DNA from 4 places in the Sporolactobacillus caesalpiniae genome. Region 2 is predicted to be linked to each of the others. Evidence: riboswitches for the same ligand, from Rfam matches in the RefSeq annotation. Region 2 holds a riboswitch; each other region holds the start of a gene.

Evidence for each region. Region 2 has a riboswitch for S-adenosylmethionine ahead of ABWW58_RS05770 (vitamin B12 independent methionine synthase). Riboswitches for the same ligand answer to the same signal wherever they lie in the genome.
Region 1: another riboswitch for S-adenosylmethionine. It lies ahead of ABWW58_RS15180 (transporter substrate-binding domain-containing protein); the one in region 2 lies ahead of ABWW58_RS05770 (vitamin B12 independent methionine synthase).
Region 3: another riboswitch for S-adenosylmethionine. It lies ahead of metK (methionine adenosyltransferase); the one in region 2 lies ahead of ABWW58_RS05770 (vitamin B12 independent methionine synthase).
Region 4: another riboswitch for S-adenosylmethionine. It lies ahead of msrC (free L-methionine (R)-S-oxide reductase MsrC); the one in region 2 lies ahead of ABWW58_RS05770 (vitamin B12 independent methionine synthase).

What each region holds. Positions count from the first base shown of each region.
Region 1 is NZ_JBEVCB010000007.1:201,094-205,316, reverse strand. Features, by position in the region: gene ABWW58_RS15195 (SH3 domain-containing protein) at 1-438, shown strand, start outside; gene ABWW58_RS15190 (VanZ family protein) at 598-1,038, shown strand; gene ABWW58_RS15185 (hypothetical protein) at 1,169-1,366, shown strand; SAM riboswitch class I at 1,498-1,602, shown strand; gene ABWW58_RS15180 (transporter substrate-binding domain-containing protein) at 1,797-2,630, shown strand; gene ABWW58_RS15175 (amino acid ABC transporter permease) at 2,659-3,375, shown strand; gene ABWW58_RS15170 (amino acid ABC transporter ATP-binding protein) at 3,372-4,115, shown strand; gene ABWW58_RS15165 (amidohydrolase) at 4,117-4,223, shown strand, end outside.
Region 2 is NZ_JBEVCB010000002.1:492,855-497,077, forward strand. Features, by position in the region: gene ABWW58_RS05760 (aldo/keto reductase) at 1-757, opposite strand, end outside; gene ABWW58_RS05765 (transposase) at 945-2,375, opposite strand; SAM riboswitch class I at 2,598-2,705, shown strand; gene ABWW58_RS05770 (vitamin B12 independent methionine synthase) at 2,872-3,996, shown strand; gene ABWW58_RS05775 (LytR/AlgR family response regulator transcription factor) at 4,068-4,223, opposite strand, start outside.
Region 3 is NZ_JBEVCB010000001.1:172,249-176,471, forward strand. Features, by position in the region: gene ytkD (RNA deprotection pyrophosphohydrolase) at 1-161, shown strand, start outside; gene pckA (phosphoenolpyruvate carboxykinase (ATP)) at 244-1,827, opposite strand; SAM riboswitch class I at 2,504-2,622, shown strand; gene metK (methionine adenosyltransferase) at 2,752-3,972, shown strand.
Region 4 is NZ_JBEVCB010000007.1:220,767-224,989, reverse strand. Features, by position in the region: gene ABWW58_RS15280 (hypothetical protein) at 1-165, shown strand, start outside; gene ABWW58_RS15275 (acetoin reductase) at 407-1,180, shown strand; SAM riboswitch class I at 1,597-1,697, shown strand; gene msrC (free L-methionine (R)-S-oxide reductase MsrC) at 1,945-2,421, shown strand; gene ABWW58_RS15265 (aminotransferase class I/II-fold pyridoxal phosphate-dependent enzyme) at 2,449-3,621, shown strand; gene ABWW58_RS15260 (SDR family NAD(P)-dependent oxidoreductase) at 3,647-4,223, shown strand, end outside.

The DNA of each region.
Region 1 (4,223 bases), on a different contig from region 2:
CGGGCAACAAATGAAGATGAAGCAAGAAACGAAGCTTCTCATTTTATTAACGTCATTAACAATGCGAGAAATAAGGGAGCTAAGATCCAATACTTATTTCTCGATGTTGAAACAACGAATGGCGTAAGTAAGGATCAACTTACTAAAAATGTACTTGCATTTCTAGCTCAGATGCGTGCGAACGGTATGAATCAACTGGGAATCTATTCAGGACTGTCATTCTATAACAATTCACTAGATCTCCCTCAGATTGTTGAATCGCAAAAAAATCAAAGTTCTAAGTTCCTCGTATGGCTTTCCCGTTATCGAGGCAAGGACAGTTATCTTGGACCTGGATTTACAGCAGATATCTGGCAGTACACGAGCTATGGGACTTCATCCGGTGTTGTCGGTGCAGTTGACAAGGATATCTGGTATTACACAGTTAATGGATTGTAATTATTAATGAATTCAGATCCCCTGTATGTTGCGGATGCTTCCGCTGCACACGTAGGGGATTTTTCTTTTGAATGCTGTGCGGCAATTCATTAGAATTGAACCATATACAGTCTGATCAAAGAACTTGGTTCGAAAGAATTGGAAAAGAGGGTGTGCGGTGTGAAAGGATTAAAGACGGCTATTGCAAACATACTATTGACCTTATCCATCTTATTTGTCTTCTACCTGACATTGATTCCGCATGGAGTCATCCACACCGGAACTGTTACCGGCACGCCTATCCAGCGCTTTAACGTTAATTTAAATCCACTAGTGATCTTTCAAAACGTTCAATCAGCTTCTCTATTCTATTTTATCATTGATGATCTGGGAAATATCTTGTTGTTTCTTCCCTTTGGTTTTTTTCTGACCATGAAGTATCCACAGTTCAGATGGCCTCATGCGATCTTTATGGGTGCACTTTTTTCCGCGACCATTGAATGGATTCAACTTTTTCTGCCCAACCGTATGACTGATATTGACGATGTGATTCTCAATACAACCGGTGCTGTTTTGGGTTACATGCTTTATCGGTTTGTTCAGCGTGAAGAATGTGGATGAGATGAAACCGTAGTGAATCATTACGGAACATGGACTTCCGAGAGGATATGTATGCCGGCGAACAATTTCGTTCATAGTACAAGTAGGGCAATCCTGCTCCGGACATTAGATCACAGGGAGATGCTTTTACATGACCAATGATGAACTGATCACCGAACTCGGATCAGAGGCAGTGCTGAATTATGAACGGAATACGGCGTTGTTTTATTTGCTGATGGAGAAAGGGATCATCACGCAAGAGGAATTTGACGAGAAGTTCAAGAAAATTCATGAACACTTCGATGAGCATTTGAAGGGCATTTTCGGCGATGAGATTGATTCTGAATAAAGAAACATATGGTTTTTTTCAACAAATCAGTGACGTTTTTTATTCATAACAAATAAAACTCATTGAAATACTATGGAATAGTCTTGACTATCTGTTTAATTTTTCGTACACTCAATACACCAATTAAATAATTCTTATCAAGAGTGGGGGAGGGACTGGCCCAATGAACCCCAACAACCAGCATGGGAAACGATGCACGGTGTTAAATCCAGCAGATCGATTCTGAGAGATAAGAAAAATAAAGTCGGACGGCAGCGGCGGTTATTTTTCTTGCACTCAAGAAAAGTAATCGTTTTTATTTTTGAACTGCCGCAAACTTTAACTAGGGAGAAGGGACACCATGAGCTGTACATGCATGATGGCATAATACAAGTAAATTTATAGGAATAATAATTAAATGAACCAACAGACAAAAATTGGGGGAAGAACAATGAAAAAGAAATTGGTTGCATCCTTGCTGGTATTTATTCTCTTACTGACCGTAACAGCTTGCGGGAATAGCGCAGCGTCTGATAAGAAAAAAGCGGTGAAGGTCACGACCGTTAATGTAGGAACAGAAGGCGCATACCCTCCTTATAACTATGTGAAATCGAATGGTCAAGCTGATGGCTATGATATTGCTGTGATGAGGGCGGTTGATAAAAAGGTACCGTCGCTCAAATTCAAGTATGTTCCTACGGCTTGGGATAGTATCTTCGTCGCGCTTGAATCGGGAAAATTTGACATTATTGCCAGTGACCTCGGAAAGAACCCGGAACGTGAAGCGAAATATTTGTTCTCTAAACAGCCTTATCTATACGGAAGTTCGCAAATCATCTATAAAGCGGGAAGAACGGACATTAAATCGCTAAAGGATCTGTTTGGCAAAAAAGTGGCGGCTGGCGTTGGAACGAACACAACGACCGCATTGGAAAAGTTCAATAAAGAAAATGGCAATAAAATAAAGATAAAATACACTGATGGAAATATTAACAATGCTTTGCAGGAAATTGATTCCAAACGAGTAGATGCGACCATCAGCAGCATCATCACGACCAAACTGACGGCAAAGAAACTTGGTATTAAGGTCGACGGGACAACAGCTCCTGAACTGGGAATTAGTCCGATTCATTTGCTCTATGTGAAAAATGATCGCGGAAGCAAATACCAAAAATTGATCGACAAAGCACTCATTTCTCTGCGTAAAGACGGCACGTTGGAGAAATTATCTATTAAATACCTTGGCAAAGACTATACAACCAAAGAAGCGGCAGAAAAACAGTAATTTACGTTTAGAGGAATAGGATAAACTAATGGGAAAAATTTTCGATCCGGTATTTATGATTCACTCGTTTCCTGAGGTGTTGCAGGCACTGCCTACGACACTGTTCATTGCTTTTATGTCTGCGGTGATTGGACTTGTGATTGCGTTTATTGTCTCGTTTATCAGGTATGCGAACATCAGGATCCTGAGCCCGCTCGCAAAGGTCTATATTTCATTTATCCGAGGAACTCCGGATCTGGTTCAAATCATGCTTGTGTATTACGGGATCCCTTTGTTTCTAAAAGCAATTAATGCAAAATTTGGCACGGCGTTCGATGTGAACGGTGTGCCAAGTATTGCTTTTGCGATTGTCGCACTTGCGATAAATGCGGGGGCTTATATGTCTGAGACCATGAGAAGTTCTCTGCTGGCAGTTGATGCCGGGCAATTAGAGGCATGCTACAGTGTCAATATGACGCGGCTTCAGGCGCTCCGGCGCGTGATTGTACCACAAGCGATCGGAATTGCGATTCCGCCGTTGTCCAATTCACTGATTTCCCTTATTAAGGAAACGTCGCTTGTCTTTACGATATCCATCATTGATATCATGGCTCAAGCAAAAATTGTCGGCTCACGTTCGTTTCGATTTTTTGAAATTTACGTGGTCGTATCCATTATTTATTGGGTGATCTGTGCGATCGTAGCCTTTGCTCTTTCCAAGGTAGAAATTTACGCGCGCCGCTATGAAAGGAAAGTAGACAAGTGATCCAATTAGAAAACATTACGAAATCGTTTAAAAAAACACAAGTCTTAAAAACTATTAATCTTACCATCAACCAAGGCGAAGTAGTGACTCTTATTGGCCCAAGCGGTGCGGGTAAAACGACGCTTCTGCGCTTACTAAACTGGCTGGAAGTGCCTGATTCAGGACGGATTACTGTGGGGGATGCCTCCATTGATGCATCGAAATACAGCAAACACGATGTGAGGCGTCTGCGCGGACAGAGCTCAATGGTCTTTCAACACTACAATCTATTCAAGAATAAGACGGTGCTTGAAAATGTTACGGAGAGTCTAGTTATCGTCTCGAAGCTAAAGCGAAAAGATGCCGAAGAGAAAGCTGAATCCTTGCTGAAAAAGGTCGGCATGGGAGATAAGCTGTACGATTATCCGGCTAATCTCTCAGGTGGGCAGCAGCAGCGCGTGGGTATTGCACGGGCGCTTGCAGTTGATCCCAAAGTCATGCTTTTCGACGAGCCGACGAGCGCACTTGATCCGGAATGGGTCGGTGAGATTCTTCATCTAATTAAGGAAATCGCTGCGCAAGGAATGACCATGATCTTGGTGTCACATGAGATGCGTTTCGTTCGGAGTGTGGCAAGCCGAATTATCTTCTTGGAGAACGGAGAACTCGTTGAAGATTCGAATCCGAAAGAACTTTTTGAGAACAGTAAAAGTGTTCGAACCAAGGCGTTTCTCCAAAAACTGACTTATGAGGAGGAATGACATGACTCAGTCTGGATTAGCAAAAGAAACGCTTCGGACGTTGGAATCATTATTTCACTGGTTTCATCGACATCCTGAGCTTGCACTCAATGAATTCGAGACGACGAA
Region 2 (4,223 bases):
GCTTCAGCTGTTCAACTTTTGCAACATTTGCTTTTAGCTGATCCGATTTATAGAGATCAATGGTTAAGCGATGATCCCCTTCTTCAAAATGCGGCAGGTTGTCCGGAGCGTAACGTCCAGTCAGAAGAGCGGCAGCGAACGGCTCATACGGAACAAATGAGATGTGCTGTTCATTTAAATAGGGTACCAATTCCTTAACCGCATCCTGTTGAAGCAGATTGTATTGATTCTCCACCAAGTCGACATAACCATCCGCGTCTGCCTCTTTCACCAGATCCAAACTAAAATTAGATACGCCGATTGCACGAAGCTTTCCCGCTTCTCTAAGCCGTTGCAGCGCGCCGACTGCTTCAGCTTTCGGTGTGTCCTGATCGGGAAAATGAATATAAAAGATGTCTAAATAATCGGTATGCAGACGTTGCAGGCTTTCGTCCACAGATTTAGTCAAGAAATCCGGGGTATTGTTCAACGTCACCTTTCCATCGGCAGTCACCTGTTGTGCACCCTTCGTCGCCAAAACCACTTTGTGACGATCATTCTTTTGCAGCACTTCACCGATCAGCTCTTCAGAATGGCCGAGGCCGTACATAAATGCTGTATCAATCATTTCAACGTCATGATCTATCGCCGTCTGGACAACCTTTTTTCCGGTTTCATCATCCAAATTCGGAAACAAATTGTACCCGCCGATCTTGTTGGTTCCAAGGCCAAGAGGATTAACGTTTAATTCTGTTCGTCCGATTTGAATCTTTTCCATCAAATCACCAGCTTCACTAAAGATTACTTTTATCATAAAAAAGAAGTGATAACGTTGTCAAAAGGTATGCCTGTCAGCCAAAGAATGAATAAAGACCGCCTTTCCTTTTTTATTCCATATTAGAATTCCATAATTAAGTAGTTTTCACTGATACCTTAATAACTGGGCAGTCAAAAGTTCTAGGCTCTTAAGAAATCATTAATTCGTCCTGTAACTCAGGTGTTTCCTGCTTTTCTCGAATTATTTGCGTTATGGCTAAATGCTGATTTCGGGCAAACCGTTGAAAAATCGTCTGACGTAAATGAGCCATAATGGTTGCTTCTGAAGCTGCTCCCTTGGATGGGGTTCGTAAAAAGCGAAAAAGATTCTTTTGTCTCTTCGTGTCATGACGCAACGCAATCATCTGAAGCAAGCCCATCGCGATGCAGTGGCACATCATGGATCCTTCAATCGCTTTGACCGTTTGAACAATCCGTTTTTGTGCGCGGTCTTCGGTTATGTGATCCAGCGGATCGGGTTCATCCGATTTGCGATAACGGTTCAGTTTGGGCATCGAACGGCTCCAAAAATGATAGGCAAAAGCACCGAGTGACTGTTTCATCGCTCGAAAAGTAGTTTCGGTGGTAAAACGCCAGGCATAAAGCCGGATGATGGCCTCCGGTTCTAAGGATTGATCCGTGCTGGCAAGAATCGAACGGCGTCCACCCATCACAACGAGCACAAAACGCAGTTCTTGATACAGTCCTTGCCCCCAAAGCAGATCAAGGCAGAGATAAGAGACCGTCTCTTTTTTCCCATAAAGAGACAGACGGGTCGTTTGAAACTGGTTCTCCTGCGTTTCAAACAGTGTGCTTACATGCACTTTGGTTCCTTTTTTCCGTGGACGTCCCCGTCCGCCCGTTTGAACGGGGTGTTCATAAGCCACGCAGGAGGTTTTTGCTTTCGTCACCAGATCCAGTTGCGTGCTTCCTTCCTGATTCCGTTGATTCAACCGACGAAGTGCAGGTACAGACAAGAAATAACGGTCAAGTAGAAACAACGCACGTCCCAGCACCCGAGCGGCTGAAAATCCTTGATCAATCATTTGCACCACGTGGGAGTCTTGATTTTCATCGCACGTTTCCCATTGACGAATCGTCTGGACACCATCATGAAGGCGAAGAAAAAGAGGTAGGCAGAACAACTTTCCAGCGTTTCCGATCAGGATGCCCACAGAACCCCAGAGATGTCCAAAGATGAAGGCGGACTTGGATACATCCTCGGACTCTTGAAACAATTTCTTCACAGCGGGCATGTAGCGGGCTTCTTTCGCCTGTTTGACGCCATCGCCAACGAGAACCACGGCGCCCGCTTCATGCTTGAGCGGCGCAAACTTGAGCACCACGCGCAGCCACTGTTGCCGTAGTTCGCTCAAAGACCATGCGGAAGAACGAAAGAAATGAATCATGGACTCATAACCCTTCGGGTTTAGGGACAAGTCACGAATCACCGAAGTGATTCCGAGACAGTCAGAACGTATCATCAAACCGATAATGATCACAACAAACCATTGAAACGTAGCGAATCTATGGAAACAAGAACGGAAGAACAGAAGTACAGAATCAATAAATTTTAACATGGCACTAGTCAATCGCGAAGGAACACGATAGAATAAGAACTACGATAACCCTTGGCGATTTTATCCTCTCTTTTGTCGTAGAAATAGAGGATACCATAAAATCCCATTTAAGGGTTATCCTTTTGTTTATTCACACAGAACTTTTCACTCTCCAGTTAATAAATACTTGAAAAAAATATCGTTTTGTCGTAAACTACAAATCAATCAAATAATTAACTACAATTCTTATCTAGAGAAGTCGAGGGACTGGCCCGATGACGCTTCAGCAACCGTCGTTTCACGACAAGGTGCTAATCCCAGCTGACACAATCATGTGCGGAGGGATAAGAAGAGACTCGAACATGCAGCCTTCTTCTTCCTGAAGAGGGCTTTTTTCATTAAAACGGATTGAGTCACGCACAAATCTGCCGCGGCCATCTAAAATCTAGTGAGCAGATCCATGACGGCAAAAGCCGGCGGTTGCACGAGAAGAAATAGAGTTGAGGAGGAAACAGAAATGACAGTAACCCTAGTAAAAAAAGCGCCATTCAGATCTGATCAAGTAGGAAGTCTCTTACGCCCGGCTGAATTGAAAAGAGCTCGTGAACAGTTTGACGCCGGTGAGATCGACAAAGCAGCTCTGAATCAAGTTGAAGACGAAGAGATAAAGAAAATTGTTGAGAAGCAAATCAAGTCGGGATTAAAGGCTGTGACTGACGGAGAATTTCGTCGAAGCTGGTGGCATTTGGACTTTCTTGCCGAACTAAACGGTGTTGAATCTTATTCACAAAATGAAAGTTACAAATTTAAAGGTGCAAAGACCCGTGATACGAATGTACGATTCATTGACAAGGTATCTTATAATCCTGATCATTCATTTTTCGATGCTTTTAAATTCATGCAGAGCATCGTTCCGGAAGGCATTCTTGTAAAACAGACAATCCCTAGCCCTACCCTTTATTTCCGTGATCATCGCAGCGATCAAGCGGTTAACTTTTATCCGACTCGTGAAGACTTCTTGGATGATTTGGCAGCTGCGTATCACAAAACCATCCGGCATTTCTATGATCTAGGCTGTCGCTACCTTCAACTCGACGACACGACCTGGGCGTTCCTGATCAACCAGATTATTTTCACTAAATCGGTAGAAGAAAAGGAACGCTATGAGCAACTCGCAAAGGACAGCGTGACGGTCATTAACCAAGCATTAAACGGTCTCCCTGAAGATTTGACGATAACGACACATATTTGCCGTGGGAATTTCCAATCCACGTTCCTATTTTCCGGCGGTTACGGACCGGTAGCAAAATACCTTGCCCAGCTTAATCTCGATGGCTATTTTCTGGAATATGACAATGAACGATCCGGCGATTTTGCTCCGCTCGGTGAAATTTTCACAGAGGGCTCAGACAAAAAAGTTGTCTTAGGACTTGTGACGTCTAAATTTCCAGAACTTGAATCTGAAGACGCATTGCAAAAAAGAATCGAAGAAGCAGCAAACTATGTTCCATTGAAGAACCTTTGCCTGTCAACCCAATGCGGATTCGCTTCAACTGAAGAAGGCAATAAACTTACCGAAGCACAGCAGTGGGCAAAACTAGGGTTAGTGGTTGATGTTGCGAAAAAAGTTTGGAAGGATTAAAGGCCTCCTCTCTTAAAAAGGAAAAGCTCAGCCGTATAGGGACTGAGCTTTTCCTTTTTAATTTTTCAAATTCACCCCAAATGCATCCGCTCTTTAAATTCCTTAATGTTGCTTCTGCTGACGGGAATTTCTGCCTTAAGATCATGCAGACGGACAACATAGGTTTGATTAAACCACGGAACAATCTCTCGAATTTTAGACAGATTGACCGTGTACGAACGATGACA
Region 3 (4,223 bases), on a different contig from region 2:
ATTATATGGAGACCGATGGCCCAAGGTTTATCAGTTATATTCCTGAGTCAATTAAAGAGCGGAAACAGTATAGCTTCTTGATGAAGGATCAAGTGCTCCCTTTATCGATGAAAGCCATTCGTCAAAGAAAATGGACACCGGTGACCGAATTACAAGTCTGACTAAAATCAAAACCACCCGTTCACACGGGTGGTTTTTGATTACAACTAAAGACTTGCAAATCGCAAGCAGTTGAAACGGTGATCATGAATAGATCGGTCCGGCGCTGCGAATCTGCTCCGGAACATCCGAAAATTTCTTGAAATTCGCTTGGAATTGCTGAGCGAGATGTTGGGCAGCTTGAGTATATGCTGAATGATCCGACCACGTTTTCCAAGGTATCAGCACATGATCGGGAACACCCGGACATGATCGTGGAATATGCAAACCGAAAATGGGATCTTTATAGATGTCTTGATCACTTAGTTTGCCATTTAAGGCGGCGTCAATTATCCGTCTTGTGTACGAAAGATCAATGCGTTTGCCAACCCCGTACGGCCCGCCGCTCCAACCGGTATTCACAAGGTAAACGGTCACATTGTTTCGCTTAATTGACGTCCCAAGGAGTTCGGCATACTTTATCGCCGGAAGCGGCATAAATGGAGCGCCGAAACAGGTTGAGAAGGTCGTTTCGGGATCAACAACGCCGCGTTCTGTACCGGCTAATTTACTCGTATAGCCTGAAAGGAATTGGTACATCGCTTGCTCCGGGGAAAGTATGCTGATTGGCGGAAGTACACCAAAAGCATCTGCTGTCAGAAAAATAATTGTGCTCGGATGACCGCCAATACTTGGAAGCAAGGCATTGGCAACAGCATTCAGCGAATACGCGGCACGTGTGTTTTCTGTCAAATCAGCATTATCATAGTCAGGTTTGCGATTTTTCTGGGAGATGACAACATTCTCAAGAATGGTGCCGAATTGAATACTGTCATAGATTTGCGGTTCTTTTTCACGCGACAATCGGATGGCTTTGGCATAGCATCCGCCTTCAATATTGAACACACCATCTGTCGACCATCCATGCTCATCGTCGCCAATTAAAGATCGATCCGGTGAATTGGAGAGAGTTGTCTTTCCCGTTCCTGATAATCCGAAAAATAAAGCGACACGTCCGTCTGATCCTTGATTTGCTGAACAATGCATCGACATGATCCCTTTTTGAGGCAATAAATAATTCATAACAGTGAAAATGGATTTTTTAATTTCTCCTCCGTACTCAGTGCCGCCGATTAAAATGATCCTGTACTTCATGGATATGATGATAAACGCTTCGGAGCGTGTGCCGTCAACAAGTGGATCTGCTTTGAATCCTGGAGCGGCAAGGACCGTGAACGCAGCGTGATGATGTTCCAACTCCGAGTTGGTTGGCTCAATAAACAGCTGCCGGCAGAATAGGTTCTGCCAAGCATACTCATTAACAATCTGAATGGCGAGGCGATGCTCCGGGTCTGCACCTGCGAAGCCGCGAAACACATATTTGTCTTTTTTCCCTGTCAGGTAATGAACAATTTTCTGATAAGCATTAAGGAAAACGCTTTCATTTATTTGCTGATTCCTGCTCCAGTCAACTAATTCGCTTGTCACTTCATCCTTAACGAAAAATCTGTCTTTAGGCGATCTCCCTGTATATTTTCCGGTTGTAACAGCAAGAGCGCCGTTATTAGTTAAAACGCCTTCATTTTTCTTCAGTGCATGTTCAATAAGTTCAGGAACGGATAAATTAATGAACGAGTTCCCGGTATGCAGCAATTCAGAGATGGGTGTTTCAAGGGACGCATGGTACATGGAATCAACCCTTTCTGTGTACGTTAAGAATGTTTAAAATTCAGAGGAGTATAGAAGCAGCTAAAACTTCGCATTCGCCAGAGGGCTTGACGAAGCCAAGTTGTCTAATCAAAAAATTTTCACTTACTATTTATAGTATAACGCATTAGAAATAATAATACCTACTAATAGAGGGTGTTCAAAAAGTCCGGGAAAAAGGCAATGAGGATCTTCTGCTAACAGCATGCACGTCCTGTGCCAAACGCAGAAGTCACCGCATCCTGTGGAAGTTCTGCGTCAGCTTGTTTCTCCGCTCCTCACGTATTAACAGGGGATCTTCAACTAATACCGTGCACGGCCCTGTGCACAACGGTGAAGCCATCACGTCCTGTGAAAGTACGCGCGGGTAGCTCAAAACTGCGCTTCCTTGATCTTCGACGCTCAGGACGAGCTAGTGTCAGGCATGACACGCGACGTGGCGATTTGCCTGACCTCGGCTCTTTTTGTCCTCCTTTTTGAACAGACTCTAATAGATTAACAGTGTATGTGTCACGATGCAATGGACAGTGAAATCAGAATTTCTGTGAATCTTAGTTTTTTCAATCTATACTATTCTGCAATGTTTGCCTGTGACAGTCGCGAGGAATTCGTTGACAGTTTTAATCCCCTGCGTTATGATGGGATTTACATACGGCTGCTCTTATTCCGAGTAGGCAGAGGGACAGGCCCGATGAAGCCCGGCAACCGGCCGAATAACGGCACGGTGCTAACCTGCAGAGAAAAGAGATTGTTTCGTCTTTCTTCTGATAATAAGAGGCGCGCGATAAGAATCGGCCTATCCTTAATTGGAGTGGGCTTTTTTCATGCCTTGAAAACAAAAGCAGAGGGATCGAGTACCGTTGACACCATTTTGTATATAATGTTTGAAAGGCAGGGTGAAGAAAAATGACGAAGAAGTATTCAAGACGCTTGTTCACTTCCGAATCGGTAACTGAAGGCCATCCGGATAAGATTTGCGACCAGATTTCAGATGCAATTCTTGATGAACTCCTTAAGGGGGATCCAAATGCAAGGGTTGCTTGTGAAACTGTGGTTAATACTGGACTTGTCCTTGTAACAGGTGAAATTTCGACTTCCACCTATGTGGATATACCGAAAGTAGTTCGCCGTACGATTCAGGAGATTGGCTATAACAATGCGAAATACGGCTTTGATGCCTCTAACTGTGCAATTTTAACGTCTATTGAGGAACAATCGGCAGACATTGCGCAGGGCGTTGACAAGGCGCTTGAGGCGCGTGAGGGCACGATGTCAGATGATGAGATTGAAGCAATTGGTGCCGGAGATCAAGGATTGATGTTTGGTTTCGCAGTCAATGAAACACCGGAGCTGATGCCGCTCCCAGTTTCACTCGCGCATAAGCTTGCAAAAAGGCTGGCTGACGTTCGCAAAAACAAGACGATCGGTTATCTCCGTCCCGATGGAAAGACTCAGGTAACGGTTGAATACGACGAACAGGGCCATCCGGAACGCATTGACACAATTGTCATTTCCACACAGCATGATCCAGAAGCGACCGAAGAACAAATCAAGAAAGATATTCATGAGTTTGTAATTCGGCCGACAGTTCCGCCGAACTTAATTGATGAAAAAACCAAATTTTTCATTAACCCTACCGGGCGCTTTGTTATTGGCGGACCACAAGGAGATGCCGGTCTGACCGGAAGAAAGATTATCGTTGATACCTACGGCGGATACGCGCGTCATGGCGGCGGCGCTTTTTCAGGAAAAGACGCGACGAAAGTTGACCGCTCGGCCTCTTATGCGGCCCGATATGTCGCAAAGAATATTGTCGCAGCGGGATTGGCTGAAAAATGTGAAATTCAATTAGCCTACGCCATCGGTGTCGCTGAACCGGTATCCATTTCCGTGGATACCTTTGGCACCGGGAAAGCAACTGAGGAACAGCTTGTTCAGTTGATTCGCCATAATTTTGATCTTCGTCCGGCAGGTATTATTGAGATGCTTGATTTACGCAGGCCGATCTATCGACAGACGGCGGCTTACGGACACTTTGGCCGAACCGACATCGAACTCCCATGGGAGAAGACCGATAAAGCAGATTTATTAAAACAGCAAATACACTCTGAGTCTAAGACCCATTAACTTCTTGCACGCAAAATCGCTTTCCACGCCCTCGGGTGTGGATAAGCGATTTTTTTCACACTGATAGGATAGCATAAAAAATATTTGTTTCAAGGAAACGACGGCGCTCACATCCTATGAGCAACGTCGAAGCCACCGCATCCTGCGGAAGTGTGTCCTGTGGCTCACCGAACACTAGGCCGTCCATGACCTTCGCCAGAAGGCTTGGCGAAGCCAAGTTTTCTAACACTGGTAAGAATGTATGGCGTTTT
Region 4 (4,223 bases), on a different contig from region 2:
TGGGTTGAGCGGAAAGAGAATCCAAACGGTTACTGGCTTGTCGATAACTATGCGGACTACATGGCGTATAAGCAATGCGGCTATTCATCTATTACCTGTTTGTGCCGTCCGCGGACATCTCAAGTTCGCCATATGTTGGAACTGTTACGGGACATGTATTCATGAGATGCAGAGACAGTATTCAAAGAAAAACGTCTGAATAATTGAAACCACAGTTTAAAAGTGGATAAGCAGATATTTTTACAAAAATGAAAGCGCATTCTAAAATGGGAACTGTGAGTAATTTTGCAGAAAACGAGAATAGGTTGGACTATTTTTTGCTCTGCAAAAATATAATGAATCCAGGGGAAAGTACCGCTCTGTTGCGATATAGGACTCCAGGTTCCATATGGGAGGTTTTGCGATTATGACAAAGGGTACAGCAGTCATTACAGGAGCAGGACAAGGAATTGGAAAGGGTATTGCAGCACGTTTGGCAAAGGATGGATTCGCAGTTGTTCTGAGCGATGTGAATGAAAAGGTATTGACGAGCACGATCAAAGAATTCGAAGATGCCGGCTACCAGGCGGCGGGATCTATTAGTGATGTAACAAAGCCTGAAGATCAGAAGGCACTCGTCCGTAAGGCGGTTGATACATTTGGAAGCGTTGACGTTTTTGTTAATAACGCCGGGGTTGCGCATGTCGGTCCGGTGATGGACTTAAAGGAGCAAAATTTGGACCTTCTGTTTAAGGTGAATGTATACGGCACGGTGTACGGGATGCAAGCAGCGGCCGATCAAATGAAAAATCAGGAGAACGGCGGAAAGATTATTAACGCTTGCAGTATTGCCGGACATCAGAGCTTCCCGATGATGGGGCTCTACTCAGCAACCAAATTTGCCGTGCGCGGCTTTACTCAGGCTGCAGCAAAGGAACTTGCCAAAGATCATATTACGGTCAATGCCTATTGTCCGGGAATCGTCGGCACCGGCATGTGGGACCGTATTGACGATGTCATGACGAACTATCAAGGGACCAAAAAAGGTGAAGCGTTCAAGAAGGCGATCGAGAGCATCTCACTGGGACGACCTGAAGAACCCGAAGACATTGCTAATTTCGTTTCGTTCCTGGCTTCGAGTGATTCCAACTACATCACCGGCCAGTCCGTGCTCGTTGACGGTGGGATTGTGTTTAACTGATGCATAGATTCTACGAAAATTGAAAGCGCTATAATAAAGATCAGCCCGCATCGGAAAGTTGGTGCGGGTTGATTATGCACATAAACGATAAAGATCATATCCGGTGTATCCAGTCCCGTAGCAGACACACAACTGACTCGGATTTCCTAATCGGCTCATTTGTTTACGAATCGCTTCTGTTTGATAATGAATCATCACGATGTACTTCTTCCTTCTTCGACAACCGCATCCGCTATTTTTGCCATAGAGACGTCTAAACCTATATATTTCTTGATATCAATCGTAGTGCGAGTTCCTTTTCGTAGGATGCTTCTGTATGGAAGGGAAGAAATTTAAGTGATAAAAAATGTTGCAGTTGGGATTTATTTAATATACAATAATCCTCATACAATTACTTTGATAATTAAATAGTCAGCTTCTTATCAAGAGTGGTGGAGGGACCGGCCCAATGAAACCCAACAACCAGCGCGTGAACGCATGGTGTTAATTCCTGCAGATCTATTCTGAAAGATAAGAGACCAATTGACTCAATTCATTGCGAGTTTAATAAAATTGTCTCCTTATCTCATGGGGACAATTTTTTTATTCTTCAATAAGATTAAGAGGTGGTGCAACGAGAAGATTTTTTACTCAAAGGCAAAATATGTGATCATTAAATCTTAGTTTACATATGGGATAAATAAAAATGAAGAAATGTTTCATAAACAAGAAAAATAATTCTGTATTTTCATCGGTATTAATTAGAGACAGATGGGACGATCGGCATGGACAAGGAGAAAGTGTATCGTGATTTAATACAACAAATGCGGGCCCTGTTTGATCAGGAATTTGATTTGGTTGCAAACATGAGTAATATGGTCTCTCTTATTTTTGAAAAGGTTCCCGGGCTAAACGGAACGACCTTTTACCGATGGAAGAATGATGAATTAATTCTTGGACCGTTTCAGGGCAGGGTTGCTTGCATGCATATTCCTCTTCAGAAAGGCGTGTGCGGTAAGGTAGCTTTTACGAAAAAGACGGAAATTGTCCCGGATGTTCATCAGTTTCCTGGTCATATTGCGTGTGATCAGCGTTCGAAATCAGAGATTGTCGTTCCTGTTTTTGAACCGGACAGTAATCGATTCTTTGGCGTTTTGGATTTAGACAGCCCATTAGTGAATCACTTTGATGCCGTAGATGCCAGGCATCTGGAACAGCTGGCACCATTGGTTTTTGGTATTCAGAAAGGGGATGAACGCTAATCATGGATCGTCGGAGGAGGTGCGGTTTTGGTTGATTTTAAGCCTTCCGAACGTGCTCGGAAGCTGCCTGTTAATTTTTTTGACCAGTTGGATAATAAATTGGCTGCTATTGAAAAGACAGGGGCACCGTTCATTAATTTATCCAAGGGGAATCCCGATCTGCCGACTCCGGAACACATTGTAGCTTCGTTAAAGTCGGCGGTGGATCAGCCGGAAAATCATGCTTATCCCCCGTTTCTCGGAAAAGAAAAGGTACGAGTGGCAATTGCTGATTTTTATAAAAAGGAGTATGGAGTCACATTGGATCCGGTCAATGAGATCGCTGTTTTCCATGGCGCGCATATCGGCATCACCGGGATCCCGCAAGCGCTGCTTAACCCGGACGATTACATGCTGATTACGGATCCTTGTTATCCGATCTATTATTCTTCGGCCATGCTCTCGCAGGCAAGAACCTATGCTATGCCGCTTGAGGAGTCAAATCGATATCTTCCTGATTATCGAAGCATTCCGGACGATGTGCTGCAAAACGCGCGGCTCCTTATGCTCAATTATCCGAACAATCCGACCGGTGCGCTGGCAACGAAGGATTTCTTTCGAAAAACGATTGATTTTGCCCGGACACATCGCATTCCGGTTGTTAATGACTTTGCCTATGCTTCACTTGGATTTGATCATAATAAGCCGCTGAGTCTGCTCCAAATTGAACAAGCAAAGAGCGTTGCGGTCGAAGTATATACTCTATCGAAAACATATAATATGGCAGGCTGGCGGTTCGGGTTTGCTGTGGGCAATGCTTCAGTTATAAAGGCATTGAATCACTTCCAAATGCATGCCTGCAGCACGGTGTTCGGTGCGGTTCAAGATGCCGCGGCATGCGCGCTGCAATCATCGCAAGAGTGTGCACGCGAGCTGGTTCACATCTATCAACGGAGGCGTGATGTGCTCATCGGTGGGTTAAGTCGAATCGGTTGGAATGTTGCTTCTCCGCCGGGCACATTTTTTGCCTGGCTAAAGGTACCTGCAGGATACAACAGTCAGTCTTTCTCGGATATGTTGTTTCGCGAAGCACACATTGTGACGGCTCCGGGGATTGGATTCGGGAATAATGGCAACGACTTTATAAGGATCAGTCTCGTACACAGTGAAGACGTGCTGGTGGAGGCGGTCAGACGAATTGACGCGTTGCACTTATTTTAATAGGTTGGGAGATTGAGAGTGTAGGATGATAAAGATAGATTTAACAGGTCAAAATGTATTCGTTACCGGAGGCGGTTCTGGGATCGGCAAGGGGATTGCCGACCTCTTTCTCGAAGCCGGTGCCGCGGTGGCTGTCGCTGATGTCGCTTTTGAACAAAAAGCGGAACGAAAATCCGGTCGTTTGGTGCATCTCAAATTGGATGTGACGGATAAGAAGGATGTCAACCAAGCGGTGAAGACAGCTGCCGATCTTCTGGGGGGACCAATAAATGTTGTCGTGAACAGCGCGGGCATCTCGACGATGGATTATGCTGTGGACATTAAGGAAGAAGATTGGGACCGCGTTATGGATGTCAACGCTAAAGGAACTTTTCTTGTATCACAAGCGGTTGCCCGTCAGATGAATGAGCATGGGATTGAAGGGAGGATCATTAATATTGCGTCACAGGCTGGCAAGAACGGCTACCGCTGCATGGGAAATTATTGTTCATCAAAGCATGCGGTACTCGGATTCACGAAGGTCATGGCAGTCGAGCTGGCACATCAACAGATTCTGGTCAATGCAATCTGTCCGGGCATTGTCGAAACAAGTATGAAGCATC